Regions from separate parts of the Streptomyces sp. NPDC060366 genome, predicted to be linked through region 1. Evidence: riboswitches for the same ligand, from Rfam matches in the RefSeq annotation. Region 1 holds a riboswitch; each other region holds the start of a gene.
What was found. A riboswitch is a leader RNA that binds a small molecule or an ion and turns the genes downstream of it on or off. The one in region 1 is predicted to bind thiamine pyrophosphate.
Positions count from the first base shown of each region.

Region 1 (9,664 bases):
TGCTGCCCGGTCACGGCGGCATCATGGACCGCCTCGACTCGCTCCTGCCGACGGCACCGGTCGTGTGGCTGCTGCTGGTGGTGTTCGTCGGCTCGGGCTGAGCCGTATCCGTACCGGTTACCCTGGTAAGGCCCGCCGTCCTGGACGGCGGGCCTTACTGCGCTCCGCGGTCGCGGAGCCCGTCACATGAGGTCTCCTGGCACCGGCAGCGTGCCCGCGTCCCTCCCGCGGTCGGCGGGGAACACCGGCCTCGTCGTACCGAGGAGAAAACAGCTCATGGCACCGCCCAATCCCGGAGAACTCACCTTCGTCGCGCCCCGTGGCGCCAAGAAGCCGCCGAGGCACCTCGCCGACCTCACACCGGAGGAGCGCCGCGAGGCCGTGGCGGCGCTGGGCGAGAAGGCGTTCCGTGCCAAGCAGCTCTCGCAGCACTACTTCGCGCGGTTCGCGCACGACCCCGCCGAGTGGACGGACATCCCCGCCGCCGCACGCGAGAAGCTCGCCGCGGAGCTGCTGCCCGACCTGATGTCCGTGGTGCGGCACATCTCCTGCGACGACGACACCACCCGTAAGACGCTGTGGCGGCTGCACGACGGCACGCTCGTCGAGTCCGTCCTGATGCGCTACCCGGACCGCGTCACCATGTGCATCTCCTCGCAGGCCGGCTGCGGGATGAACTGCCCGTTCTGCGCCACGGGGCAGGCGGGTCTCGACCGCAACCTGTCCACGGCGGAGATCGTGCACCAGATCGTGGACGGCATGCGCGCGCTGCGCGACGGTGAAGTTCCCGGCGGCCCCGCGCGGCTGTCCAACATCGTCTTCATGGGCATGGGTGAACCGCTCGCCAACTACCGCCGCGTCGTCGGGGCGATCCGCCGGCTGACCGACCCCGAGCCGGACGGCATCGGACTCTCGCAGCGCGGCATCACTGTCTCGACGGTGGGCCTGGTGCCCGCGATGCTGCGATTCGCCGACGAGGGCTTCAAATGCCGCCTCGCCGTCTCGCTGCACGCGCCCGACGACGAGCTGCGCGACACCCTCGTGCCGGTCAACACCCGTTGGAAGGTGCGGGAGGTGCTGGACGCCGCCTGGGAGTACGCGGAGAAGTCCGGCCGCCGGATCTCCATCGAGTACGCCATGATCCGCGACATCAACGACCAGGCGTGGCGGGGCGATCTGCTGGGCCGGCTGCTCAAGGGGAAGCGGGTGCACGTCAATCTGATCCCGCTCAACCCGACTCCCGGATCCAAGTGGACGGCCTCCCGCCCGGAGGACGAGAAGGCATTCGTCGAGGCGATCGCGTCCCACGGGGTGCCGGTGACGGTGCGTGACACCCGCGGTCAGGAGATCGACGGGGCGTGCGGTCAGCTGGCGGCGACGGAGCGCTGAGCGCGGCGAAGGGCCCCGACGGGGCCCATGTACGCTGGGTTCGAACGAATTACATATTCCGACAGGGGAGCGCCACAGCGCTGAGAGTGCGGCAGAGGCTCGGACGAGCCTCACGGTCGCAGACCCTCTGAACCTTGCCCAGGTCATTCTGGGTAGGAAGTTCGGACATCACTCAAGCTGTTGCGCCCTGCCCTGCTCCGGTCCGCCGGTGCGGGGCAGGGCCGCGTCTTCTCCTGGACATCCCAGGAGGAATTCAGTGCGTACCACGAAGAGAATGGCGGCCGGCGCCCTCGCCGCCGCGCTGGGCGTCTCCGGGCTCGCCGCGTGCGGCGGCGAGTCCGACGACTCCACGTCGTCGGACGGCGCGAAGTCCAAGAATGTGACGCTGGTCGCCCATGACTCGTTCGCCGCCTCGGACTCCGTACTGAAGGAGTTCACCGAACAGACCGGTTACACCGTCAAGGTGCTGAAGAGCGGCGAGGCGGGCGAGGCGCTCAACAAGGAGATCCTCACCAAGGGTGCGCCGCAGGGCGACGTCTTCTTCGGCGTCGACAACACCCTGCTCTCCCGCGCCCTCGACAACGGCCTGTTCACGCCGTACGAGGCGAAGGGCCTCGACCAGGTCCGCGCCGACGTACGGCTCGACGACGCCAAACACCGTGTCACGCCCGTCGACACCGGCGACATCTGCGTCAACTACGACAAGAAGTACTTCACCGACAAGAAGCTGGCCCCGCCGCAGTCCTTCGCCGACCTGACGAAGCCCGCCTACAAGGACCTGCTCGTCGTCGAGAACGCGGAGCAGTCCTCACCCGGCCTCGGCTTCCTCCTCGGCACCGTCGCCGCGTACGGGGACGACGGCTGGCAGGGCTACTGGAAGCAGCTCAAGGCCAACGGCGTCCAGGTGGTCGACAGTTGGGAACAGGCCTACAACGAGGAGTTCTCCGGCTCGGCGGGTGGCAAGAAGGCCAAGGCGGAGCGCCCCCTCGTCGTCTCGTACGCGTCGAGCCCGCCCGTCGAGGTCCTGTACGCCGACCCGCAGCCCAAGGAGGCGCCGACCGGCGTCGCCACGGGCACCTGCTTCCGGCAGATCGAGTTCGCGGGACTGCTCCAGGGCGCGAAGAACGGGGCGGGTGGCAAGGCCCTGCTGGACTTCCTGGTGAGCAAGACCTTCCAGGAGGACATGCCGCTCAACATGTTCGTGAATCCGGTCGTCGACGGTGCGAAGCTGCCCGCGCTCTTCACCGACCACGGCGCCGTGGTCGACAAGTCGGAGACCGTGGCCCCGGAGAAGATCGCCAAGAACCGTGACGAGTGGATCCAGTCGTGGTCCTCACTCGTCGTCAAGTAGTCGCGAAGGGCGCCTTGGAGGGCGACACGACCACGCGTACGGACGCGGGGCCGGTCGTCCGGGGCCCGGGCGGAGGGGCGGGGCGAGGACGGGGCCGGGAGGCGGGCGCCGCGGTGCGCGCCGCACGGCGACGGGGCAGCGTCGTACGGCTCTGCCTCATGGCCGTCCCCGTCGCGTTCTTCGCGGTCTTCTTCGCGTACCCCGTCACGGCGATCGTCGCCCGCGGGCTGAAGGTGGACGGCTCCTGGCACTGGGGCCGGTTCGGGGACGTGCTGAGCCGGCCCGACATCCGCCAGGTGCTCTGGTTCACGACGTGGCAGGCCGCGGTCTCCACCGCCCTCACTCTGCTGATCGCGCTCCCCGGTGCCTACGTCTTCGCGCGCTTCGAGTTCCCCGGCAAACAACTCCTGCGCGCAGTCGTGACCGTGCCGTTCGTCCTGCCGACCGTCGTCGTCGGCACGGCGTTCCTCGCGCTGCTGGGGCGCGGCGGCCCGCTCGACGAGCTGTGGGGTGTCCGGGCGGACACGACGGTGTGGGCGATCCTTCTCGCGCATGTCTTCTTCAACTACGCGGTGGTCGTCCGCACCGTGGGCGGCCTCTGGGCGCAGCTCGACCCGCGTCAGGAGGAGGCCGCGCGGGTGCTCGGCGCCGGCCGGCTCGCGGCGTGGTGGCGAGTGACGCTGCCCGCGCTCGGCCCCGCGGTCGCCGCCGCGGCGCTGATGGTCTTCCTCTTCACGTTCACCTCCTTCGGCATCGTCCAGATCCTGGGCGGCCCGGCGTACTCCACCCTGGAGGTGGAGGTCTACCGGCAGACCGCGCAACTTCTCGACCTGCCCACCGCCGCCGTCCTGACGATGGTGCAGTTCGCCGCTGTCGGCGCGATTCTGGCGCTGCACGCCTGGACCGTACGCAGGCGGGAGACGGCCCTGAAACTGGTCGACCCCGCCCTGACGGTGCGCAGGCCGCGCGGAGCCGGCCAGTGGGCGCTGCTCGCCGGCGTGCTCGGCACCGTCCTCCTGCTGATCCTGCTGCCCCTCGGCGTACTGATCGAGCGGTCGCTCGACGGCCCCGCCGGGTACGGCTTCGACTACTACCGAGCGCTCCGTTCGGTGGAGGCGAGCGGCGGCACCTTCCTCGTACCGCCCCTGGAAGCGGTCTGGAACTCCCTGCGGTACGCCTTGACGGCGACGGTCATCGCCCTAATCGTGGGCGGGCTGGCCGCCGCCGCTCTCACCCGACGGGCGGGGCGCCTCGTACGTGGCTTCGACGCGCTGCTGATGCTCCCGCTCGGCGTCTCCGCCGTGACCGTCGGCTTCGGGTTCCTGATCACGCTCGACAAGCCGCCGCTGGACCTGCGGGCGTCGTGGATCCTGGTGCCGCTCGCCCAGGCGCTGGTCGGCGTCCCCTTCGTCGTACGGGTGATGCTGCCCGTACTGCGCGCCGTGGACGGGCGGTTGCGGGAGGCCGCGGCCGTTCTCGGGGCCTCGCCATTGCGTGTGTGGCGGGAGGTCGATCTTCCGATGGTGCGGCGGGCGGTACTGGTGGCCGCCGGATTCGCCTTCGCCGTCTCGCTGGGTGAGTTCGGTGCCACGGTCTTCATCGCGCGACCGGACCGGCCGACGCTGCCGGTGGCGGTCGCCCGGCTGCTGGGGCGGCCCGGTGATCTCAACTACGGGCAGGCGATGGCGCTGAGCACGGTGCTGATGGTGGTGTGCGCCGTGTCGCTGCTGGTGCTCGAACGTATCCGTACCGACCGCTCCGGAGAGTTCTGATGGCCCTGCTCACTCTTGAGGACGTGACCGTGCGATTCGGGCGGCGTACGGCGCTCGACGCGGTGGATCTGGAGATCGCCGCACACGAGATCGTCTGTGTGCTGGGGCCGAGCGGCAGCGGCAAGTCAACCTTGCTGCGCGTCGTCGCCGGGCTTCAGCCGCCGGACGCGGGACGGGTGTTGCTGGAGGGGGCCGACCAGGCGGGGGTGCCGGTGCACCGGCGCGGCGTAGGGCTGATGTTCCAGGACCACCAGCTCTTTCCGCAGCGTGACGTCGGCGGCAACGTCGCCTTCGGAATGCGCGTGCGTGGCGAATCGCGCGGCGAACAGCGGCGACGTGTCGACGAGTTGCTCGATCTGGTCGGCCTGCCGGGCGCCCAGAGCCGCGCCGTCGCTGCGCTGTCCGGCGGCGAGCAACAGCGCGTGGCACTGGCGAGGGCGCTTGCCCCTCGGCCCCGGCTGCTCATGCTCGACGAGCCGCTCGGTCAGCTCGACCGGAGTCTGCGCGAGCGCCTGGTCGTGGAACTGCGCGGCGTGTTCGGCCAGTTGGGTACGACGGTGCTCGCCGTCACGCACGACCAGGGCGAGGCCTTCGCGCTCGCCGACCGGGTCGTGGTGATGCGTGACGGACGCGTCGCCCAGACCGGCACGCCGGTGGAGGTCTGGCAACGGCCGGCGTCCGCCTTCGTGGCGCGCTTCCTGGGCTTCGACAACGTCGTGGCGGCCACCGTGGACGGTGACACCGCCGACACGCCCTGGGGCAAGATCCCGGTGCCCGACGCCTCCCCCCAGGGCTCACGCGCGCTGTTGGTGCGTCCCACCGGGGTACGGCTCGGCGCCCCCGAGGACGGACTGCGCTGCACCGTCGGGGCCCGCACCTTCCGCGGCAGTCACGTCGCCGTCCTGCTGCGCCCCGAGGACGGGCCGGAGATCGAGGCGGAGTGCGGCCTCCGCGACGTACCCGACGAGAGTGCGAGGGTCGGGGTCTCCTTCATCGCCGAGGACGTGGTGGTCCTGGACGAACGGGAGCCGGACTCGACCGACGTCGCGAAGGGCGAGGCCCCAACGGGCGACAACGGGGCGCACTGACGCGACCTCACCCGGTGCGCGCCGGGTCGGTCAGCTGGAGAGCCGGGCCAGGGCCTCGGGGACCTCGGCCACCGAGTCGACGAGCGCGATGCGTGATTCCATCGAGCGCTTCCGCGCCAGCGACGTGAGCAGCGGCCAGGCCGGCAGCCGCTCCGTCCAGTGCGTGCGGTCGACGAGGACCATGGGCGTCGGCTCGCCACGTGACTCGTAGTAATTCGGCGTCGCGTTGTCGAAGACCTCCTGGACGGTGCCCGCAGCGCCGGGCAGGAAGACGACGCCGGCGTTGCAGCGGGCGAGCAGACCGTCCTCGCGGGTCGCGTTGGCGAAGTACTTCGCGATGTGGCCCGCGAAGGCGTTCGGCGGTTCGTGGCCGTAGAACCACGTGGGGATACCCACGGAGCCGTCGCCCCCGGGCCAGCGGCCCCGTACCTCGAAGGCGGCGCGCGCCCAGTCGGAGATCGACGGGCTGAACGACGGTGTCTTGGCGAGGATTTCGAGGGCCTCGTCCAGCATCTCGTCGGGATGCGGGGCCGCGTACGCGCCCAGGTTGGCGGCCTCCATGGCACCGGGGCCGCCGCCGGTCGCGACGGTCAGCCCCGTACGGGCCAGGTCGCGGCCGAGGCGGGCCGCTCCCGCGTACGCGTCCGTACCGCGCGCCATGGCGTGGCCGCCCATCACGCCGACGACCCGTGCGCCAGCGAGATGTTCGTCCAGGGCATCCGAGATCGCGTCGTCGTGGACCGACCGCAGCATCGAGGAGAGTATGTCGCCGTCGGCCTTGGTGCGCTGAAACCACTCGTAGGCGAGCGCGTCCGGCGTCGCCTCGTACCCGCCCTCGTCCAGCCTCTCGAAGAGTTGCTCGGGCGAGTAGAGCAGGCCCCGGTACGGGTCGAACGGGAGATGCGGGACGGGCGGGAATACCAGGGCCCCGTCGCCCCGTATCTTCGCCGCGGCGTCGGGCGCCATCGGGCAGCCGAGGAAGACCGTTTCGGAGGTGTCGGTGGACAGCAGGGCGAGCGTACGGCCCGTCAGGTCGACCGACTGGACCCGGAAGCCGCTGAGCGTCCCGCCCAGGATCACCTGGTCGAACTCGTCGAGGGATTCGATCTCGCGATCCAGGCCGTCCGCCCGGTGCTCCCAGGGTCCCTGGGGGCTCTGCGCCGCCGCCTGTTGTGCTTCATGTCCGTCGTGTCCCGCGCCGTTCGCCATGCGGACACGATAGGCCCCCGTTCGGACAGGGAGCCTGAGTTCGGGAAGGCGGCCGGTTCAGCCGGTGAGCGGTACGGCGGCCAGCGCGGCGATCATCCACGTCAGCGGTCCGAATACGGCGAGCAGCGCTCCCGCCCTCAGCGCCGCCGCGGTACGCAGGAGCCCCGTGGGCGCGCCGACCCGTACCATCGCGGCCGTCGTGTCTGTGCGGGCGTGCTTGGCCTCCAGGACCGCCATCAGCAGCGTCGCGACGGTGCAGCCCACGACAAGTGTGGCGCCGAGGCCGGTGAGCGGCCCGAACGGGCGCTCGTCGCCGGGGCCGTACAGCGCCGCGGCGGCGAATCCGCCGGAGATCACCGCGCAGACCACGCCGAGCGGTCGGCCGATCCGCACCGCCTCGTCCATCAGGATCCGCCCCGCGAGCAGTCGCGTCGCACCGGGGCGCAGCATTTGGAGGAGTTGGCCGCAGAGGTACGCGATGCCGGGACCGGCGAGGGCCAGGCCCAGCGCCGTCAGTGACCAGCCGGCCAGGACACCGGCCGGGCTGCCTTCGAACCGTCCCGGCATCGGCAGGGGCGATCCGGAATCGGCTCTGCTCGCGTAGGTCTCGACGGCGAGCCCCGCCGCGGTGAGTGCGACGCCCCAAGGGAGCCCCGACGGTGCGGGCTTGGGCGTCGCGGGCAGTTCGCTATCGGTGTGTTCGGCCCGCCCCGTCGTACGCGGACGCAGGGCGAGTCCGGTGGCCGCGCCGGCGAGGACAGGTACGACGGCGAGCAGCGTGAGGGCGGCGGCCAGGGGCAGCGGCTGTCCCGCGCCGAGCAGATCGGCCGCGGCACCGTCGAAGGGGAGCCCCGTGATGTCGCCACGCAGGTGAAGGAAGAACAGCAGCGCCACCATGCTGCCGACGGTGCAGGAAAGAGTGGTCGACGCGGCGGCGAGCGCGGTGAGTTGAGCCGGGCCGAGGCCGACGGCGGAGAGACCGGAACGTGGCCGGGTGCTCGGGTCCGCACGCGCTACGGCGACCGCGAACTGCAGCGTCGCGGCGAGCGGGAGCACGCACCACAGCAGCCGCAGCAGTGATCCGGAGGGGTGGTTCACGGCCCAGCCCAGGGTGCACAGGAGGAGGAAGCCGACCCCCGCCGACGCCGCGGCCACCAGCAGCCTGCGCAGCAGGACGAGGGGGTGGCTGCCACGGGCTAGACGGAGAGCGAGCACGCTGCCTGGCCTTCCGCCTCGGTCGGCCGCAGGGCGCCCACGCGGTGGCCGTCGACCAGGGTGACGATGCGGTCGGCGAGCGTCGATACCTCGTCATCGAGGGTGGCGAGGATGACGGTGATGCGGTGCGAGCGCGCCGCGGTCGTCAACGTGCGCAGGACCTGTGCGCGCTCGGCGGCGTACAGCGGCGCTGTCGGCTCGTCGGCGAACAGTACGGAGGGCGTGCTGACCAGGGCGCGGGCGACGGCGACGCGTTGGCGCTGCGACTGGAGCAGGGCGTGCGGACGCTTGCCGGCGCACATACCGACGTCGAGCCGCTCCAGCCACTCCATGGCCGCCGCCTTCGCCGCGCGGCGGGAGGAGCCGCGCAACAGCAGCGGCAGGGCCGCGTTCTCCCACGAGGTGAGCTCCGGGACCAGGACCGGATCCGAGTCGATCCATCCGAAACGGTCGCGCCGGAGCCGTTCACGCAGCGACGGGGGCATCGTGTGGACGGCGGTGCTGTTGAACCAGACCTCGCCCTCCTCCGGGACGAGCTGACCCGAGAGACAGCGCAGCAGGGTCGTCTTGCCACTTCCGCGCGCGCCGGTGACGGCGAGGATCTCTCCCTCGCGCACACCGAGCGAGACGCCGCTGAGCGCGGGTGAGCCGTTGTGCGAATGGTGCAGGGAACGCGCCCAGAGCACGTCGTTGTCCGGCGGGGCAACCATGGCGTACACCTCGGTTCGGATCAGGCTCGGTTCAGAGATGACGTACCGCGCCCCGTCCGGGGGAACGAAGGCGAAGCCGATCGGTCACTGCACCGTAAAGATCGCGAACGAGGAGCGCGGACAGCACGCGGCCCGGGTGCCCCCTTTGCACTCGAACGGGGGCACCCGGGCCGTCATGAGGATCAGGCGCGGGTACGGCACCTACGGGGCGGCCCGCGGCACCCGGTAGGTGCCGTACGCCGCCCCGTACGCTGCGGGGATCAGAGCTTCGTCCAGGCCTCCGTCAGCACTGTGCGCAGGATCTGCTCGATCTCGTCGAACGTCGACTGGTCGGAGATCAGCGGCGGCGCGAGCTGTACGACCGGGTCGCCGCGGTCGTCGGCGCGGCAGTACAGCCCGCTCTCGTACAGAGCCTTGGAGAGGAAGCCGTAAAGGACGCGCTCCGTCTCCTCGTCCGTGAACGACTCCTTGGTGACCTTGTCCTTGACGAGCTCGATGCCGTAGAAGAAGCCGTTGCCCCGTACGTCGCCGACTATCGGCAGGTCGTGGAGCTTGCGCAGCGTCGAGAAGAAGGCGTCCTCGTTGTCCAGCACATGCTGGTTGAGGCCCTCACGCTCGAAGATGTCGAGGTTGGCCAGGCCGACGGCCGCGGAGACCGGGTGGCCGCCGAAGGTGTAGCCGTGCAGGAAGGTGTTGTCACCTTTGTAGAAGGGCTCGGCGAGACGGTCGGAGATGATGCAGGCGCCTATCGGTGAGTAGCCCGACGTCATGCCCTTCGCACAGGTGATCATGTCCGGTACGTAGCCGAACTTGTCACAGGCGAACATCGTGCCGACCCGGCCGAACGCGCAGATGACCTCGTCCGAGACGAGCAGCACGTCGTACTGGTCGCAGATCTCGCGGACCCGCTGGAAGTAGCCCGGCGGGGGC
Region 1 covers NZ_JBHXDC010000016.1:33,610-43,273, reverse strand. The annotation lists gene ACFWHU_RS29955 (phosphatidate cytidylyltransferase) at 1-101, shown strand, start outside; gene rlmN (23S rRNA (adenine(2503)-C(2))-methyltransferase RlmN) at 277-1,389, shown strand; TPP riboswitch at 1,443-1,566, shown strand; gene ACFWHU_RS29945 (thiamine ABC transporter substrate binding subunit) at 1,664-2,740, shown strand; gene ACFWHU_RS29940 (ABC transporter permease) at 2,899-4,512, shown strand; gene ACFWHU_RS29935 (ABC transporter ATP-binding protein) at 4,518-5,600, shown strand; gene ACFWHU_RS29930 (LOG family protein) at 5,631-6,809, opposite strand; gene ACFWHU_RS29925 (hypothetical protein) at 6,867-8,024, opposite strand; gene ACFWHU_RS29920 (ABC transporter ATP-binding protein) at 8,006-8,734, opposite strand; gene ACFWHU_RS29915 (aspartate aminotransferase family protein) at 8,995-9,664, opposite strand, start outside.

Region 2 (9,664 bases), on a different contig from region 1:
CACACACACCACATCGCGGCAATCGGCCGTCGCCGCCCTCACCGGTGGAGCGTGCTTGTGGAGCGGTGGGGCTCAGAACGCCGGGCGCTCCGGGGCCAGCGCCGCCAGCCCCTCCGTAGGAGACGAGGCGTCCGCGAAGTGCCGGCGCGGAATGCGGCCCGCGCGGTGCGCCAGCCGGCCCGCCTCGACCGCGTGCCGCATCGCCTCGGCCATCAGGACGGGCTCCTGGGCGCGCGTGACCGCCGAAGCCAGCATGACGGCCGCGCAGCCCAGCTCCATGGCGAGGGCGGCGTCCGAGGCCGTACCCGCCCCCGCGTCCAGGATCACCGGCACGCGCGCGCGATCGGTGATCAGTTGGAAGTTGTGCGGGTTGCGGATGCCCAGACCCGATCCGATCGGGGAGCCGAGCGGCATGATCGCCGCGCACCCCACGTCCTCCAGCTTTCTGGCGAGCACGGGATCGTCGTTCGTGTACGGCAGGACCGTGAAGCCGTCGTCGACCAACGTCTCGGCGGCGTCCAGCAGTTCGATCGGATCGGGCAGCAGCGTCCGTTCGTCGGCCACCACCTCCAGCTTGATCCAGTCGGTGCCCAGCGCCTCGCGGGCGAGCCGCGCGGTGAGGACGGCCTCGCCCGCGGTGAAGCAGCCCGCCGTGTTGGGCAGGACCCGGATGCCCAGCCGGTCGAGGACGGACAGGACGGAGCCCCGCACGTTCGGGTCCAGCCTGCGCATCGCGACGGTGGTGAGTTCGGTGCCGGACGCGGTCAGGGACCGTTCCAGCACGTCGAGACTGGGCGCACCGCCCGTCCCCATGATGAGCCGGGAGTTGAGGACGGTCTCGCCGATGGTGAGCCGGTCGTCGGACATCGGGATCAGCCTCCTTGGACCGCGGTGAGTACTTCGACACGGTCTCCGTCGGACAGAGTGGTGTCGGACCAGCGCCCGCGCGGGACGACGGTCTCGTTGAGCGCGGCGGCGACGCCCGAAGGGGCGGCGGTGAGGGTCGCGACGAGGACGTCGAGAGTGACGGGGCCGGCGAGGACGCGGGCCGCTCCGTTCACCGAGACGGTCACGGATCCGGGCGCGGCGTCGGACGAGTGCGAATTCACGGTGTCGGTCATGCGTGCTGCTCCTGACCTGCGGAGACGGCGGGGGAGACGGCCGGTGGGCGGCCGGGCGGGGTGCCGGGCGAGAAGCGTCCGGGTGTGAAGGGCCGCGCGTCGTCCGGGAGTTCACCCGTCGTGAGCACGGTGGCCATCACCCGGCCCGTGACTGGCGTCAGGAGCACCCCGTTGCGGTGGTGCCCGGTGGCCAGATGCAGCCCCGGCAGGGCGGTCGGTCCGAGCAGCGGGGCGTTGTCCGGCGATGTCGGCCGCAGCCCGGCGCGGGTCTCGGTGAGCGGCAGTTCGGTGATGCCGGGGAGCAGTTCGTGGGCGTCGCGCAGCAGCTCGTACACCCCGCCCGCCGTCACCGTCGTGTCCCAGCCCATCTCCTCGCTCGTCGCCCCGACGACCAGCTCGCCGCTCTCGCGCGGCACGAGGTAGATGTGGCTGCCGCGGACCTCGGCCCGCAGCGTCCGGGACAGGAACGGGGCGTACGGGCGCGGCACCGTCAGCCGCAGGACCTGGCCCTTGACGGGGCGTACCGGGGGCAGGACGTCGTCCGGCACGCCCGCGAGCCGCCCACTGAGACTGCCACCGGCGACGACGACCTGGTCGGCGCCGAGTTCGGCGCCGCCGGCCACCGTGACTCCGGCGGCCCGGTCCCGGACCACCCGCAGGCGTTCGGCCCACGCCCGGTGGAAGACCACCCCCGCCCGCTCGCAGGCCGTCACGAGGGCGGCCGCGAGCCTGCGCGGGTCGATCTGGTGGTCCCCGTCGACCCGCAGCCCGCCGCGTACGCCGGGAGCGAGCATCGGCTCCAGCCGTCGGCACTCGCGGCCGGTGAGCCATTCCGACTCCAGACCCGACCTCCTCTGGAGGGCGTGGAGTTCACGCAGCTGCGCCCGGTCGTCGGTGTCGAGAGCGACGGCGAGCGTGCCGCAGGCGCGGTAGCCGGTGTCCTGGCCGGTGACCGACTCCAGTTCGGCGACGAAGTCGGGATACAGCCGCGCGGAGGCGATGTTCAGCGCCAGCAAGGTCTGTTCACCGTGGTCGAGTTCGCTGACGGCGGCGAGCATCCCGGCGGCGACCCGGGCGGCGCCGCCGCCCGGCTCCGGATCGACGACGGTGACGCCGAGCCCGCGTTGCGCCGCGCGCCAGGCGGTGACGAGACCGATGATCCCGCCCCCGACGACCACGACATCGGTCCGCCCGGATTCCCGGTACTGAACGTGAGATGACCGCATGGGTGTCCAGCTCCTCCCTTCGCCGGCATGACCCGGATCAGGTTCGTACGGTCGGAGGCCGCGTCAGCCTCCCTCTCAGCCCGGTGCGTACGGGCTCCCGCGAGGTGTGAAGTCTTGTGTTCGTCACTGCCGATAAGCGCTTCACGGGTCAGGGTAACCCCCTGTCCCCGCCCCCTGTAAGGGAGTCGTGGCCCCGTCCGGTTCCATAAGGTGATCGGGTGAGCGAGCAGCGGAAGCAGACGGACGAGCGGCGCACCGTCGTCGTCGGCGCGGGAATGGCGGGTGTGCAGACCGCCGTGGCACTGCGCGAACTGGGGCACGAAGGCCCCGTCACCCTCATCGGCGCCGAGCGGCACCAGCCCTACGACCGGCCCCCACTCTCGAAGGCCGTCCTCCTCGGCGCGGCGGAGAGTTCGGCCTTCGACGTGGACTTCGAAGCGCTCCGCGTGGAGTTGCGGCTGGGCCTGGAAGTGACCGGTGTGCGCCCGGCGGACCACGAGGTGGACACGGAGGCGGGGCCGGTTCCGTACGACGCGCTGGTCGTCGCCACCGGCGCCGAACCGATCACACTGCCCGGCGCGGACGGGGTCCCCGGCGTGCATCTGCTGCGCACCCTGGACGACGCCGCGCGGCTGCGCCCCGTCCTGGAGCGCAAGCGACACGTCGTCGTGGTGGGAGCGGGCTGGATCGGCGCCGAGTTCACCACCGCGGCCAGGGAGGCCGGCTGCGAGGTGACCGTCGTCGAGGCCGCGGCCCATCCGCTCGCCGGCGCCCTGCCCGCCGAGGTCGCCACTCCGATGGAGGACTGGTACGCCGAGAGCGGCGCCGAACTCTTCACCCACGCGCGCGTGGCGACCGTCGAGCCCGGCCGGGTGGTCCTCTCCGACGGCCGCGAGCACGCCGCGGACGCGGTGGTCGTGGGCATCGGCGCCAGACCCGCGACGGCCTTGCTGGCGGGCTCCGGCATCGCGACCGGCGCCGAGGGGGCCGTCACCGCCGACGACCGGCTGCGCGCCTCGGTGCCCGGTGTGTACGCGGTCGGGGACTGCGCCTCGTTCCCCTCGGCCCGGTACGGCGAGCGGCTGATGGTGCACCACTGGGACAACGCGCTCCAGGGCCCGCGTACGGTCGCCGCCGACATCGTGGGGGAGTCCCACGAGCCGTACGACCCCGTGCCGTACTTCTGGTCCGAACAGTTCGGCCGTTTCGTGCAGTACGCGGGCCACCACGCCCGGGCCGACACCCTCCTGTGGCGGGGCGACCCGGCGAGCGCCGCCTGGTCGGTCCTCTGGCTGCGGGACGGGGCGCTGGTGGCGCTGCTCGCCGTCGGCAGACCGCGTGACCTGGCGCAGGGCCGCAAGCTCGTCGCGGCGGGTGCGCGGATCGACACGCGGCGGGCCGCCGACCCCGCCGTACCGCTCAAACTGACGGCTCTCTGAGGTGCCCCGCCCGCTCTCCCCGGGCCGGACGTACCGCTCGACGGCCCAGTCCGTGCCCGGCTCGGCTTCCGACTGTCAGTCCGGGATGGCAGGCTTGTCCTGTGACTGAGATTGACGCAAAGATCGATGCTCTCGTCCCTGCCTGGCTTCACCTGCCCGATATCGCCGAAATGCTCGATATCGAGGTGACGCGCGTGCGCCAGCTGGTGAAGGAAGGCCAGCTGATCGCCGTGCGCCGCGGTGAGAATCGGGCGCTCCAGGTGCCGGCCGCCTTCATCGACGGCAAGAAGGTCGTCAAGGGCCTCGCGGGGACCTTGACGCTCCTCAGGGACGACAGCTTCACCGACGAAGAGATGCTCGAGTGGCTCTTCACTCCCGACCCGTCCCTGCCGGGCACGCCCGCGCAGGCCCTCAGCGAGAATCGCGGTACGGAGGTGAAGCGCCGCGCGCAGGCGCTCGCCGTCTGACGGCACCACCACCGGCCGTGCGCGGGCCGGGCGGCCCCCGGCCCGCGCACAGCCGTCATGACAACGATCCGACGGGGGAGACCCGCATGCCCGCAGCGCCCGGTGCGCCCAGCGCACTCGATCTGCTGTCCGACGCCCGGCTCTATCTCTGCACGGACGCACGGAAGCGGCAGGGGGACCTCCCCGAGTTCCTGGACGCCGTCCTCACCTCCGGTGTGGACATCGTGCAGCTGCGTGACAAGGGCATGGAGGCGGCCGAGGAGCTGGACCACCTCCAGGTCTTCGCCGACGCCTGCCGGCGCCACGGCAAGCTCCTGGCCGTGAACGACCGGGCGGACGTGGCGCACGCCATCGGTTCCGACGTGCTGCACCTGGGCCAGGGCGACCTGCCCGTCTCCGCCGCCCGCGCCATCCTCGGTACGGAGCTGCTGATCGGCCGCTCCACACACTCCGAGGCCGAGGTGATGGCGGCGGCCGGCGAGCCCGGCGTGGACTACTTCTGCGCGGGACCCTGCTGGCCCACCCCCACCAAGCCCGGCCGGCCCGCCCCCGGACTCGACCTCGTGCGGTACGCGGCGGCGCTGGCCACCCGGCGCCCGTGGTTCGCGATCGGCGGGATCGACACGGGCAACCTCGAAGAGGTCCTGGACGCCGGGGCCCGCCGGGTCGTGGTCGTACGGGCCCTCACGGAGGCGGACGACCCGGCCATGGCGGCCTCCGGCATCGCCAAGCGCGTACGGGACAGGGTCGCCTGACACGGTCCGCCGGACCCCCGGCCCCCACCCCGGAGCCCCGGACGCTCGGCTTCCGGTGCAGGCGCACTGTCCGAGGGGTGGACAGGCTTGGTGTGAAATGGACAAAAGGGCCTGCTCTGGTTGGGTGATCGCCGCGCCCTCGATAACCTTCCCGTATGGCCCTTGGTACAGCTTCGACCAGGACGGATCACGCTCGTACGGTGCGTGACCTACTTGCGACCGGCAAATTGTCGTACTCGTTCGAATTCTGGGCGCCCAAGACCGAGAAGGGCGAGCGGAATCTCTGGAACGCGCTGCGCCGGATCGAGGCTGTCGCGCCGAACTTCGTCTCGGTGACCTACGGCGCCGGCGGCTCGACCCGCGCGGGCACGGTCAAGGCGACCCAGCGCATCGCCTCCGACACCACACTCACCCCGGTCGCCCACCTCACCGCCGTGAACCACTCGGTGGCCGAGCTGCGGAACATGATCGGGCAGTACGCGGACGCCGGCATCAGGAACATCCTCGCCGTGCGCGGAGACCCGCCCGGCGACCCGATGGGCGAGTGGGTCAAGCACCCCGAGGGCGTGACGTACGCGGCCGACCTGGTCCGCCTGATCAAGGAGTCCGGCGACTTCTGCGTGGGTGTCGCCGCCTTCCCCGAGATGCATCCGCGCTCGTCCGACTGGGAGAGCGACGTCCGGCATTTCGTGGCCAAGTGCCGCGCGGGGGCCGACTACGCGATCACCCAGATGTTCTTCGACCCCGAGGACTACCTGCGGCTGAGGGACAAGGTGTCGGCGGCCGGCTGCGACACCCCGATCATTCCGGAGATCATGCCGGTCACCAACGTCCGGCAGATCGAGCGCTTCTCGCAGCTCAGCAACGCCTCGCTGCCCCCGGCACTGAAAGAGCGGATCCTCTCCGCCGCTGAGGATCCCGCCGCTGTACGCTCCATCGGTATCGAGTACGCGACTGAGTTCTGCGCGACGCTGCGCGCGGAGGGTGTCCCCGGACTCCACTTCATTACACTCAACAACTCCACGGCGACGCTCGAAATTTACGAGAATCTCGGACTGCACGAGCAGTCGTGACCGGTCGCACCCGCCCCGACCAGGGGCGGTGACCGCAGGAGAGGGGCGGGCATGGGCTGGACGGTCCTCTACATCGCGTTCGGCATCGTCGCGCTGTGGCTGCTGGGCGAAGTACTGCTCCAGTACAAGGCGCGGCTCCGTTGGCGACTTCTCGCCTTCACGGGTTTCGTCGGCGTGGTGCTGGGCGTCCTGGTCGCGTCCGTCCCGGTCATCGCCGTCGGCGCGATCGCGTTCGCGATCGGCCAGACCTATGTGACCCTGTCGTTCCGCCGTGGCTTCTCCACCGGCTGGGCGATCGGCGGCAGTCCCGGCGCGAGCCGCCGCAGGAGGGCCGGCGGCGGTGAGGCCGAGACACGCGAACCGAGCTTGGAAGTCTCGGACTTGGAGTACCAGCCCGTCGCCGCCGACCCCATGGGACCCGGCCCCGTCCCCGGCGAGCCCCCGCACATCGCGTCCGTCTACGAGCCGGAGCCGATGCCCGACGAGACCGGGCAGTACGGCGTGTACAGCGACGCCGCCTACCAGGCGACCCAGTACGGCAACTACGACCCGTACAGCGGCTACGACGCGCCCACGGGCCAGGACACCTACGCCGGCCAGGACACCTACGCGGGCCAGGACGCCTACTCCGGTCAGGCCCAGGACGCGTACGGCGCGACGGACACCTACGGTGCCGCGGACTCCTACGCGAGCCAGGGCCAGGACGTGTACGGCGGTCAGCAGGACCCGTACGCGGCCCAGAACGGCCAGAGCGGTCAGTACGACAGTTACGGCGGCCAGCAGCAGTACGCCGCCTACGACGACCCGTACGGCGGCGCGAACAGCGGCGGCGAATCCTACGGCGCGTACGACAGTTACGGCGGCCAGCAGCAGTACGCGGCCCCCTACGGCGACCAGAACGGGCAGGGCGGCCAGGCCGGTTCTCCCGAGTACGGCGCGGAGACGCCGCCCGGCGGAGTCTGGGTCCCGCAGCAGCGCGAGGGCGAGAACGTCCCCCCGATGCCGCAACAGGCGCCCGAGCAGTACGGCTACGACCCCAACTACGACGAGCAGCGCTACCGCTACTGACGGGCGCTCAACTCCCGCCACGTCCCCGCGAGTTCAGACGGCCTCGGGCGTCTTCGCACGGCCCGCGCGGGGGTTCAGCGCGACCCGCGGAAGTCCGCGCCCTCGACGATCAGCCCGGCGACCAGCGTCCCGGACATGCCCGCGTGTGCCAGCCCGCCACCCGGGTGCGCCTCGCCGCCCACGAGATACAGACCGGGCAGCCGCGTGCTGTTCGCCGGACGCAGCAGCCGGCCCTCCGCACCCGCCAGTGAGGGCGCGGGCACCGAACCGCCCCGTGCCCCGGTCGCGGCCGCCGTGTCGGACGGCGTACGGATCTCCCGCCAGCACAGCCGCTCCCGCAGCTCGGGCACGGCAGTACCGGCCGCGTCCATCAGCACGTTGGCGTACCGCTCGCGCAGTTCGGCGTCGGCCCAGTCCACCGCGCCGTGCGGTGCGACGGTCGCCGTGAGGGTGAGCGCCTCGTGGTCGTCGTCGGGACGCGTGGTCGGGTCGTCGGGCCGCAGCACCGTGACCGTGGGCCGCTCCGCCGTCCGGCCGGAGAACACCGCGCCCGCCTCGTCGCCGCCGTCGGGGGAGTGGATCAGCGTCCGGTGCGCCGTGCCGTCCGGCCTGCCGCCACGCAGGGCCAGCAGCACGGTGAACCTGCCGGGGACCGACGGCGCCCCGCTCCCGCCCGCGTCGCCGCCACGGGGCCGTACGTCGTCGTCCTGCCACAACTCCCGGTCCACGAGAGCCGCCGGGGCCGTGCCCGCCACCACATGGTCAGCCTCCACGACCGTGGGGGCGGACGCGGCCGGCCTCGGTGCCAGCTCGACACCGGCCGCGCGGCCGTCCTTCTCGACGATCCGGGTCACATCGGCGCGGAAGACGAACTCCACCCTGCGCTCCAGGCACCGCTCGTACACCGCGTGCGCCAGCGCCCGCATCCCGCCCTGTACGTACCAGGTGCCGAATGTCTGCTCCATGTACGGCAGCAGAGCGGCGCTCGCGGGGGTGTGCCGCGGATCGAGTCCGTACGACAGGACGTACCCCTCGAACAGCGCGGCGAGCCGGCGATCGGCCAGCTCCCCCGTCCCCACCTCGGCGACCGTGCCCGCCGTCCGGGGCGCGCGCAGCAGCCTGCGCTGCGGGACGGCCGGATACGGATCGCGCCCCAGCACCTGCCAGTCGGCCCGCAACGGCTCCTCCAACAGAGGGCGCCGCGAACGGTCCCAGGCGTCCCGCGCCCGGCCGAGGAAGTCTCCCCACCGTGTCCCCGCTCCCGCGCCGAGCGCGGCGTCCAGGGCCGCGACGACACCGGCGCGCGACGCGTTCGGCAGCGACACATCGGTGCCGTCGGGGAAGAGATGCCTGCTCGCCGGGTCGACCTGGGCCATCCGTACGCACTCTTCGAGCGGCTTCTTGCCGGTCTTGAGGAACAGATCCCGGTAGACGGCGGGCAGATGCAGCAGCGTGGGTCCCGTGTCGTACGCGAACCCGTCGCGCTCGAACCGGCCGAGGGCGCCGCCGTACGTCGCCGAACGCTCGTACACCGTCACCCGGTGCCCAGCCACTGCGAGCCGGGCAGCCGCCGCCATCGCGCCCATCCCGGCGCCGATCACCGCAATCCGTGCCATGGAAGTGGACCTTAGCGGCCTGTTTGCCCGGCGCCGCGGCCGGGATACCGGGCGGGCGTGGGATCGGGAAGTGCCGGGTCGTCAGGGCGGCCACGACGTGGCGAGGCGCCGTTCCTCGCGTCTCTGCGCCCTGCGCTGCCGGAACCGGCGGATCTTCGACGCCAGGAAGACGATGATCACGATGCCGAGCAGCAGAAGGCCGCCCGCGACGATCGCCGCGGCGAGCGGGTGGAAGATCGCGAACGTGATGATCCCGGCGACGCCGAGGTCCTCCACGGTGCTCACGGCGATGTTGCTGAAGGGCTCCGGGGAGGTGTTGACCGCCATCCTCGTGCCGGCCTTCACCAGATGACTCACCAGGGCGGTCGATCCGCCGACCGCGCCCGCCGTGATCTCCGGGAGCGAACCGCTCTGCCCGGCGAGCAGCGCCGCGACCACCGCGCCCGACAACGGCCTGATCACCGTGTGCACGGAGTCCCAGATCGAGTCGACGTACGGGATCTTGTCCGCCACCGCCTCGCAGACGAAGAGCACGCCCACGACGGCCAGCACGTCGGTGCGCTGGAGCGACTCGGGGACCTCGTCGGTCAGCCCGGTCGCGCCGAAGATCCCGAGCAGCAGAACCACCGCATACGCGTTGATACCGCTGGCCCAGCCGCTGGTGAAGACAAGGGGAAGTACGGACACGGACGAAATCGTAGCCAGCGTGTGGGCCGGACGGGTGAGGATTCGAACGGGGTGGTGAGTATCCGTACCTAGTACATGAGATGAGTAGAGACGCGGATAGGCCCCCACCTGCGAAGACGGAAGAGTAGGGGGCACGGGAGGGGCGCGACGCCGAAACCGCCGGCACGGGGCGGCGGAGCGGTGTGGCACCCCGACCGCTACGGGGTGAGGCA
Region 2 covers NZ_JBHXDC010000002.1:353,523-363,186, reverse strand. The annotation lists gene ACFWHU_RS06335 (thiazole synthase) at 73-867, opposite strand; gene thiS (sulfur carrier protein ThiS) at 873-1,121, opposite strand; gene thiO (glycine oxidase ThiO) at 1,118-2,347, opposite strand; TPP riboswitch at 2,344-2,458, opposite strand; gene ACFWHU_RS06320 (NAD(P)/FAD-dependent oxidoreductase) at 2,566-3,786, shown strand; gene ACFWHU_RS06315 (Rv2175c family DNA-binding protein) at 3,888-4,253, shown strand; gene thiE (thiamine phosphate synthase) at 4,340-5,008, shown strand; gene metF (methylenetetrahydrofolate reductase [NAD(P)H]) at 5,164-6,081, shown strand; gene ACFWHU_RS06300 (hypothetical protein) at 6,133-7,149, shown strand; gene ACFWHU_RS06295 (phytoene desaturase family protein) at 7,224-8,765, opposite strand; gene ACFWHU_RS06290 (DUF4126 domain-containing protein) at 8,847-9,452, opposite strand.
Region 2: it holds a riboswitch for thiamine pyrophosphate, as region 1 does, so the genes downstream of both, thiO (glycine oxidase ThiO) here and ACFWHU_RS29945 (thiamine ABC transporter substrate binding subunit) in region 1, are expected to answer to the same signal.

Region 3 (9,664 bases), on a different contig from region 1:
ACGACGCGGACGAGTGCTGGGACATCTTCCGCAAGCTGACCAAGCGTTTCGCGTTCCGTGACGACCGCGGCCCGGACGCCGCCCGGGAACTGATGGCCGCGTACGGCGGCAGCCGTATCGTCCACGGCCACAGCCCGATCCCGTATCTGCTCGGCGAAGTCGGCACCGAGGACGCCTCGGACGGCGAGGAGAACTCCGGCCCCGTGGTCGACGGGCCGCACGTGTACGCGGACGGTCTCGCCATCGCCATGGACGGCGGAGTGACCATGGCCGGAAAGCTTCTGGTCGTACGGCTCCCGTTGCATAACTGAACAGAGTGGGGGCAGGTGATTTCGGTGAACCCCCTGTCACCCAGTGCCGTAACCGCTCTACCATCGGCTTATCCGTAGCAGGCTCTCCTCCGTTTTCGCCAACCGTCCGTTCTCAGCGGGCAATCCGGCTCTACGGAGCATCGGGGGACGCACATGAACAGCGCTCCGCATCTGCTGAACGAGGATCGCGCCGACTACGAGCGGATTCTCGACGAGACGCTGCGCCATGCGCACGACCGTCCGGATCTGGCCGATGTCGGACAGCGGCTCAACGCCGAGCAACTGCGCACGATGGCTCTCAACGCGACGTCTCTGATAACCGCCGCAGCCGCGACCGAGTACGAGCACTACGCGAAGGTCCGGGAGGAGTTCCGCGCCTCGGCGAACTCGCCGGTGGGCAACTCCGTACTGGCTCCGGCGATGCACGGGGCCACCGAGACCGGCGCGGGTCTCGCCGCCGTCGTCGCCGTCCTGGTGCCGGTCCTGGCGGGCGCGGCGGCCGTCGTCTTCCTGCTCGTCGGTTACGCCCTGCGAATGCTCAGCCCGGTGCCCGGCTTCTCCGGCACGCTGCTGACCGTCGGCTGGTTCTTCACCGCGGTCACGGCCGTCGGCCTGGCGGTCGCCGCCGCCGGGCTGCTGATCACGGCCCTGCGCAACGCCGCGACGCAGGTCGCGGTCGGCGATGCGGACGGCTCCTGGCCCGACGATGTGTCACGGGCCCGCGAGGAGTGGCGCGTCGCCCTGCTGGATCGAGGGATCCTGCCGTTCCTGCGCGAGGCCCTGGCCGCGCCCGGTGTGGAGCCGGCGCCGAAGGCCCGCCCGGCGCAGTATCTGCCGAAGATGGGCTACAGCCGCCCGAACTTCTCCAGCCCGGACGACGGCGCGACGGCCGGGCAGCGTCCGATGTACTCGAGCCCGGACTTCTCCAGCCCCGACTTCGGCGGTCCTGAGCACAAGCCCGAATGAGCCGCCGCAGGTGGACCTTCCCACCTGCGCGGCTCACTTCGGAAGGCGTGTCAGCGGGTCGCGAGGCGGCGGCGTTCGAGGACCGCGGCCACGGCGTACGCGCCGCCGCCGGCGACGGTGAGGACCCAGTAGAGGCCGGGGGTGCCGAGGAAGAGCGCCGCGGTGGAGGTCAGGGCGAGCCAGCAACCGAGGCCGTAGTGCAGCAGGTTGCGGCGTGCGGCGCCCTCGGCGAGATAGAGCAGGCCGACGACGAGGCCGGAGCCGGTGGGCCAGAGCGTGGACTGGAGATCGGGCATGTCGAGGCTGTTCGTCAGGCCGGTGATGGCGAGGAACAGGGCGGCGAAGGCGACGACCCAGGCCGCGCCGAGCAGTTTGCCGGTGCGGATCTCGTCGGGGTCGATCGCGGCGCGCTGTGCGCGGCCGGCGGCGACGGTCGCGCTGACGGTACCGGCCGCGAGCCCGATTCCCAGGAGCGTCATGGGCAGCCAGCCGGGCAGTTCGAGCAGGGGGTTGGCGCCCTGGGAGACGGCGGCGGCGCCGTGACCGAGCACGTAGGCCAGTCCGAAGCTGACGTAGGTGGCGCGGTTGTCGACCTCGCTCGTACGGCCTGTCGGAGCGACGGTGTCGGTGGCGGCGGGCGAGGCGAGGGTGGCGACGGACATGGCGGAAACCTCCGGGTGTCTGGGCGCGAAAGCCTTGGTGGCCGGCGCCTGTAGGTGCTGAATGCGGGGGAGTTCGGGTTCGGGTTCGGCCGGGGATCAGGCCGGGCCGAGGCGCGACAGCGAGGCCGCGAAGTGCCGCACCAGATCGGCGGGCCAGGGGAAGGCGTGGGAAACGGTGCGCTGGTGAGCGAGTCCGTGCAGGCCGATCCAGAGCGCCACCGCGTCGGCGCAGGGGTCGGTGCTGGCCGAGCGTCCGGCGGTGACGCAGTCGGCGAGGGCGCCGGAGAGGACCCGCAGGGCTTCCGCGCCGAGGGAGGCCGGACCGGGTCCGGCGGTCCTGTCGCGGGTGGTCCTGTCGCCGGTCGTCCCGTTGACGGTCGCCCTGTCGCCGGTGGTGGCGGGTTTCGCGAGCTCACCGAACATGGCGCGGTAGCGCTCGGGGTGGGCTGCGGCGAAGTCGAGATAGGCGTGGCAGGCGGCGTACAGGCACTGTTCGGCGTCGTCGCCTGCCGCGTCCACGGCGGCCCGGAGTCGGCCCGACAGTTCGGCGAAGGCTTCGCGGACGACGGCGAGCATGATGGCCGGGCGGCCGGGGAAGTGCGGGTAGATCGAGGGGGCGGCTATTCCGGCCTGCCGGGCCACGGCGCGCAGGGTGACGGCCCGTTCGTCGCCATGATCGAGCAGGTCGGTCGCGGCGGCCAGGATGTCGGCCCGCAGGTGGCCGCCCTCGCCCCGGCGGTTCCTCGTACGGAGGGCGCGTCTGGGCACTTGTGCGTCGGCTGCGAGGGCCATGGCGTCACGTTCCGGGGACGATGACGACCTTGCCGAGGACTGTGCGGGACTCGGCGAGTGCCAGTGCCGACGCGGCGTCGGCCAGTGGAATCCTGGCGGCGATCTGCGGGACGACGGAGCCGTCGGCCACCAGTCGCAGCACCTGGGTGAGGTCCTCGCTCAGTCGGCGCTGCCAGGACGCCTGGCAGCGCTTGCCCGCCCAGTAGTTGTAGAAGTGCGCGCTCCTGCCGTTGGGCAGGGAGTTCCAGGCAGCCAGGCGGGCGAACAGCTTCAGCACGGGCAGTTGAGAGTTGCCTTCCTCGTCCTTCGAGGCCGCGGTGCCGTAGGAGACCAGCGTTCCGCCACGGCGCAGCAGCCGCCACGACTGCTCCAGTGCGGCGCCGCCGACGTGGTCGAAGACCGCGTCCACGCCGTCGGGGGCCATCTCCCGGATCCGGGCGTACATATCGGGGTCGCGGTAGTCGACGGGGCTCGCGCCCAGCTCACGCACGGTGGCGTGGTGGCGGGGGGATGCCGTGCCGATCACCGTGATGCCGGCGTGCCGGGCCAGTTGTACGAGGGTGGAGCCGACGCCGCCGTTGGCGCCGAGCACCACGATGATCCCGCCGGAGCGGACCTTGGCGATCCGGTGCAGCATCTGCCAGGCGGTGATCCCGTTGACGAGGACGGTCTCCGCGGCGGCCGCGTCCACGTCGTCCGGTACGGGCATCAGGTCCACGGCGTCGATCAGCAGGTGGCTGGCCCACGCGCCGGTCTTGGTGACGGCGGCGAACCGGCGTCCGGTGAGCCCGGTGTCCACGCCGGGTCCGGTGGCGGTGACGGTACCCACCACGTCGTAGCCGGGGACGAAGGGGAACGGCGGCTGGTCGTAGTACTTGCCGCGGCGCATCTGCTGCTCGGCGAACGCGACCCCGGTCGCTTCCATCCGCAGTACGACATGGCCCGCGGCCGGCGCCGGGAGATCGCGGGTCCGGACCTCGAGGCCGTCCGGCTCGACGGTGCCGGGCAGGACTATCTCGGTGGCGCTCACAGTGACGGTGCTGGTGCTGGTGCTGGCGGTCATGGCATTTCCCTTCAAGGCTTCGCTCGTTCGCTTACAGATGTAACTGTACGAGCGTAAGTCTCGGTTCGCAAGGGGATACGGCCATAACCTTCACGGCGTAAGGTGACAGCATGGACAACACCGGAACAGCGGCCTCGGCCGCACCGAAACAGGGCCGCGCGCGCAACCGTCGCGGCGAGGGCGGGCGCCTGCGGGAGGACATCATCGCCGCCGCGGTGGAACTCCTCGACGAAGCGGGCGACGAACGCGCCATCACACTGCGCTCGGTCGCCCGCCGGGTCGGAATCGCCGCCCCGTCGATCTACCGGCACTTCCCCGACCAGCCGGCCATCATGCTCGCCGTCGTGCAGGGGGAGTTCGCCGACCTGCGGAACAGCCTGCGCTCCTCGGTGGAGAAGGCCGGGGACGACCCCCGGCGACGGATGTACGCCGTCTGCGAGGCGTATCTGGAGTTCGCCCGGATCCATCCCGAGCGCTACCGCACGATGTTCGGCGGCCTCTGGATGCCCGACCTGGACGACAGCTCCCTGACCAAGGAGGATCTGGCCGCGCTCGGCGACGACAGCATGCGGATCCTCGTCGAGACCCTCGGCGAGTGCGCCGCCGCGGGCCAGTCCACCAGCACCGACCCGTCCAGTGACGCGGTCGCGCTCTGGCTGGGCCTGCACGGACTCGCCCACCAGCGAGCGGTGGCCGAGTCCTTCCCCTGGCCGCCGGACATCGCCGACCGCATCATCACCGCACTCGCCCACCTGAAGACCGCCTGACCCCGTCCAGGGCCCAGGTTGTGGGTTGGGCCCTGGGTTGGGTCTTGGGGCCCATGCCGGTGGGTGTGGCCCCGTCGTACTTTTCTCATGTCGCCAGCGGGACCGGCCAGGAGGAAGCCGGAAACGCGGGGCGACACCAAAGACTCGTACGAGTCGGCCGGTCACCGGCCGGCCGACACAAAAAGGGGACAGCTCATGTCGAACGTCACGCTGAAGGCCGCCACCAACGCCAAGCTCTACGTCGGCACCTGGGCCAACACCGCCGTCACCGCGATGAAGCGCCGCAGCGACAAGGGCCAGGGCGCCGTCGAGTACGTCGGCGTCATCGTCCTGGTCGCCCTGATCATCGCCGCCATCGTCGGCTCCGAGGTCGACACCGCAATCGCCGACGGCCTCACCAACACCGTCGACGAGATCCTCGGTGGCGAGTAACCAACCCCCCACGGGACAGGGCAGGCCCAATCCATCCCCGGCCAGGATGGACACGGACCTGCCCTCCCCACATTCCCGGCCCAAATGAGCCCCGCCTCTGCCCCGACCGCCCGCACGACCTGGCGGCCGGGGCAGAGTCATGTTCTCCACCACGCCGATGACGGCCTCGTGGCGGTACACCCGCATCAGCCGTGCCATCACGTGGATGGGCACACCTGCGCTACGCAGACGCTTCTACGAACACGCTCTCCGATATGGCCGACTGGAAGCTGTCACTTCCCGCGAAGACGGCTCGGTAGGAGCCGACTGTGCTCCGGTCAATCTCTGCCGTCGGCTCCCAAGACACTGGAACGGGTCGCGCGATGGCGGACACCAAACGTCGGCGCACCACGGAGTGGGGCCCGACTCACGTGGGGAGGCCACTCGTGGACGTCCGCCGCCCGGCTCAGTCGGCGATCGGCAGGTACACCCGGTTGCCGCTCGCCGCGAACTCCTTGGATTTGGCTGCCATGCCCGCCTCGATCTCGTCCTGCGAGCCGCCGTGGTCACGGCGGATGTCGTGGGAGATGCGCATCGAGCAGAACTTCGGCCCGCACATCGAGCAGAAGTGCGCGGTCTTCGCCGGCTCGGCCGGCAGTGTCTCGTCGTGGAACTCCCGTGCCGTGTCCGGGTCGAGCGCCAGATTGAACTGGTCCTCCCAGCGGAATTCGAACCGCGCGTCCGACAGCGCGTCGTCCCATTCCTGCGCCCCCGGATGGCCCTTGGCCAGATCCGCCGCGTGCGCCGCGATCTTGTACGTGATGACGCCGGTCTTCACATCGTCGCGGTTGGGCAGGCCCAGGTGCTCCTTGGGTGTCACGTAGCAGAGCATCGCCGTACCCCACCAGGCGATCATCGCGGCGCCGATGCCGGAGGTGATGTGGTCGTACGCCGGGGCGACGTCCGTCGTCAGCGGGCCGAGCGTGTAGAACGGCGCCTCCTCGCAGATCTCCTGCTGAAGGTCGATGTTCTCCTTGATCTTGTGCATCGGGACATGGCCCGGCCCCTCGATCATGGTCTGCACGTTGTGCCGCTTGGCGATGGTGTTCAGTTCGCCGAGCGTCCGCAACTCGGCGAACTGCGCCTCGTCGTTGGCGTCCGCAATCGAGCCCGGCCGCAGGCCGTCGCCGAGGGAGTACGTCACGTCGTACGAGGCGAGGATCTCGCACAGCTCCTCGAAGTTCTCGTACAGGAACGACTCCTGATGGTGCGCCAGGCACCACGCCGCCATGATCGAGCCGCCGCGCGAGACGATGCCGGTCTTGCGGCGGGCCGTGAGCGGCACGTAGCGCAGCAGCACGCCCGCGTGGACGGTCATGTAGTCGACGCCCTGCTCGGCCTGTTCGACGACCGTGTCCTTGTAGATCTCCCAGGTCAGCTCCTCGGCCTTGCCGTCGACCTTCTCCAGCGCCTGGTAGAGCGGCACGGTGCCGATGGGGACCGGGGAGTTGCGCAGCACCCACTCACGGGTGGTGTGGATGTTGCGGCCGGTGGAGAGGTCCATGACCGTGTCGGCGCCCCACTTGGTCGCCCAGGTCATCTTGTCCACCTCCTCCTCGATGGAGGAAGTGACCGCGGAGTTGCCGATGTTGGCGTTGACCTTCACCAGGAACCGCTTGCCGATGATCATCGGTTCGATCTCGGGGTGGTTGACGTTGGCCGGCAGTACGGCGCGGCCCGCGGCGATCTCGTCGCGTACGACCTCGGGCGGGACGTTCTCCCGGATGGCGACGTACTCCATCTCCGGGGTGATGTCGCCCCGCCGGGCGTACGCGAGTTGCGTGACCGCCTGTCCGTCGCGGCCCCGGCGCGGCTGGCGCGGGCGGCCGGGGAAGACCGCGTCGAGATTGCGGAGACCCCCGCGGGGCGAGGTGTGTTTGAGGCCGTCGTCCTCGGGGCGGACGGGGCGGCCCGCGTACTCCTCGGTGTCGCCGCGGCCGACGATCCAGTTCTCCCGGAGCGGTGCGAGACCGCGCCGTACGTCGGTTTCGACGGTGGGATCGGTGTACGGCCCCGACGTGTCGTACAGCGTCACGTCGTCGCCGTTGGTGAGATGCACCTGACGGACCGGCACCCGGAGATCGGGGCGCGATCCTTCCACGTATCCCTTGTGCCAGCCGATGGCTCGTGCGGCAGGCGTGCGTGCGTCCTGAACGGTCATATGAGACCTACTCCCTACGCCGGCATTACCCGGTAACAGGTTCGGCGGTCGACGCAGCTCAGGGATCCGGGGAAGCCCCGGAACTCCACAGTCAGCGTCCTCTCAGCCCGGTGCTCCGAGCTCCCGCGTGTGTAAAGGCACCACCACGCTAACGCGATGTCGGGCGTGCTGAACAGAGGGCCCCCGCCGTTCTTGCGATGATCGGTCGGTGACCTCACCCCAGCAGACACCCGATACGCACGGCCACTCGCACAGTCATGGGCCGGCCGCGCCGGTCTCCAAGCACCTGCGCAAGGTCATCGCCGCGGTGCTGATTCCCTTCGCCACGGCCGTCCTTGTCGGACTCGTCGTGCTGTGGCCCGGCGGCGCCCCGGCGCACGAACGCACCGGTGTCGGCTTCGACCGGCAGACCGAGCAGGGCCAGGTGGTGAAGATCGAGCAGATCGACTGCAAGGACGTGAACGCCGCTCAGGTCCCGCCGACGGGCGACACGACGACGCCGGAGGGGCGTGAGGCGCAGCAAGCACAGACCGGGGACTGCGAGAAGGCGACGGTCGAGGTGACGACCGGTAAGAACAAGGGCCGTAAGTTCGTCGAGATCGTCCAGCCCGACGCGCCGCGGCAGTTTCACGTGAAACAAGGCGTTGTGGTGGCCTACGCCCCCGACGCCCCCCGGGATCTCCAGTACTCGGTGACGGACGTGGACCGCTCGACGCCGATGGCACTGCTGGCCGGGATCTTCGCTCTCGCGGTGATCGTGGTGGGGCGGCTGCGCGGGCTGATGGCACTGGTCGCGCTGATCATCTCGTTCGCCGTACTGACGCTGTTCATCCTGCCGGCGATTCTCCAAGGTTCGAATCCGCTGATCGTCGCGGTCGTCGGCGCGAGCGCGATCATGCTGATCGCGCTCTATCTGTGCCACGGTCTGACGGCCCGTACGTCCGTCGCCGTGCTCGGCACACTCATCTCGCTGCTGCTGATCGGGCTGCTGGGCTCGCTGTTCATCGGCTGGGCGAGTCTGACGGGCAACACGGACGACAACACCGGGCTGATCCACGGGCTCTATCCGGAGATCGACATGAGCGGTCTGCTGCTGGCGGGCGTCATCATCGGATCGCTGGGTGTGCTGGACGATGTGACGGTCACCCAGACGTCGGCGGTGTGGGAGCTGCGCCAGGCGAATCCCGACATGGGGCCGCGCGCCCTCTACCGGGCGGGTATCCGTATCGGGCGCGACCACATCGCGTCGGTGGTCAACACGCTCGTACTGGCCTACGCGGGCGCCGCGTTGCCGCTGCTGCTGCTCTTCTCGATCGCCGAGTCGAGCGTGGGGACGGTGGCCAACAGCGAGCTGGTGGCCCAGGAGATCGTACGGACCCTGGTCGGGTCGATCGGTCTCGTCGCGTCGGTGCCGGTGACCACGGCACTGGCGGCGCTGGTGGTGTCGGCCGACCGGCCGGGGACGCCGGGGGGAGGGGCGACGCCGGAGACGGCGACGGGGGCGCCGTCGGACGCACCCTCGGGGACGCCGCCGAAGGCGCCTTCCGGGCGGCCGTTCGGGGGCCTGCGGACGCGAGGCGGAGGCGGGCGGCGCCGCAAGGCGTAGCCCTCCGCCCGCGGGAGCGCTCAGGAGCCGGAACCCCGGAATCCGCGCTGGAGCCGGCACTCAGCAGTCGGCGTTCCTCGAATCCGCGCTCAGCCCGCGTTCTCCTCGGCGAGGATGCGCCCGAGCGTCTCCTCAAGATTGGTCTCGAAGTCCCCGAGCGTCATCTCCTGCCCGAGCGGGACCAGCCGGTCCGTACGGTCGAGGAAGGCCACCAGCGGCGGTGCGCTGACCCGGAAGAGGGCGTGTTCGGCGCCGACCTGGAGTCTGATGTGGACGTCCGAGAGCTCCTCGGGCTCGGTCGGCGAGATGTACACGTCGCCGTCGCCGCTGGGTTCGTTGATGCCGTCGACCAGCAACTCGCGGCCGAAGGCCCAGGTGACCGGGGCGTCGCCGGGCAGATGGAACGTCATCCGCACCGCGTAGGGGTCCGCCGTCTCGTAACGGAGTTCCACTGGAATTCGGAATGAGAGCTCTTCGGAGACAAGGAAACTCATCAGGACTTCTGCCTGAACCAACTCGCGCATCACGTACCCCGCAGTGGATGACGGACAGTTACGGAGAGTAAGAAATTCAGAGGGATTTCAGGGGTTTGAGGGGTGAAAGGTCCGATATTGATGCCCCTTGATCCTCTTCTTAATCGTCCAACACGCAGTAACAGATCACAAGGAGTGATATTTCAAATACTGATAGAGAATTCCAGCGAGCCGATCAAGTTTCCGATCTCTTTGCATAGCCGTTCGACATTGGGAAGCAGTTTTCGCTCCTGATGCAGCGGCACCGACGTCGCGAGCGCCGCGACCGTCGGCCCGTGCCTGACGGGTACGGCGGCGCAGACCTGGCCGAGCACGTACTCCTGCCGCTCCAG
Region 3 covers NZ_JBHXDC010000004.1:230,152-239,815, forward strand. The annotation lists gene ACFWHU_RS13630 (metallophosphoesterase) at 1-311, shown strand, start outside; gene ACFWHU_RS13635 (hypothetical protein) at 465-1,277, shown strand; gene ACFWHU_RS13640 (ABC transporter permease) at 1,328-1,939, opposite strand; gene ACFWHU_RS13645 (TetR/AcrR family transcriptional regulator) at 2,036-2,731, opposite strand; gene ACFWHU_RS13650 (medium chain dehydrogenase/reductase family protein) at 2,736-3,794, opposite strand; gene ACFWHU_RS13655 (TetR/AcrR family transcriptional regulator) at 3,905-4,561, shown strand; gene ACFWHU_RS13660 (hypothetical protein) at 4,757-4,993, shown strand; gene thiC (phosphomethylpyrimidine synthase ThiC) at 5,439-7,193, opposite strand; TPP riboswitch at 7,188-7,330, opposite strand; gene ACFWHU_RS13670 (YibE/F family protein) at 7,402-8,799, shown strand; gene ACFWHU_RS13675 (SsgA family sporulation/cell division regulator) at 8,889-9,323, opposite strand; gene ACFWHU_RS13680 (IclR family transcriptional regulator) at 9,476-9,664, opposite strand, start outside.
Region 3: it holds a riboswitch for thiamine pyrophosphate, as region 1 does, so the genes downstream of both, thiC (phosphomethylpyrimidine synthase ThiC) here and ACFWHU_RS29945 (thiamine ABC transporter substrate binding subunit) in region 1, are expected to answer to the same signal.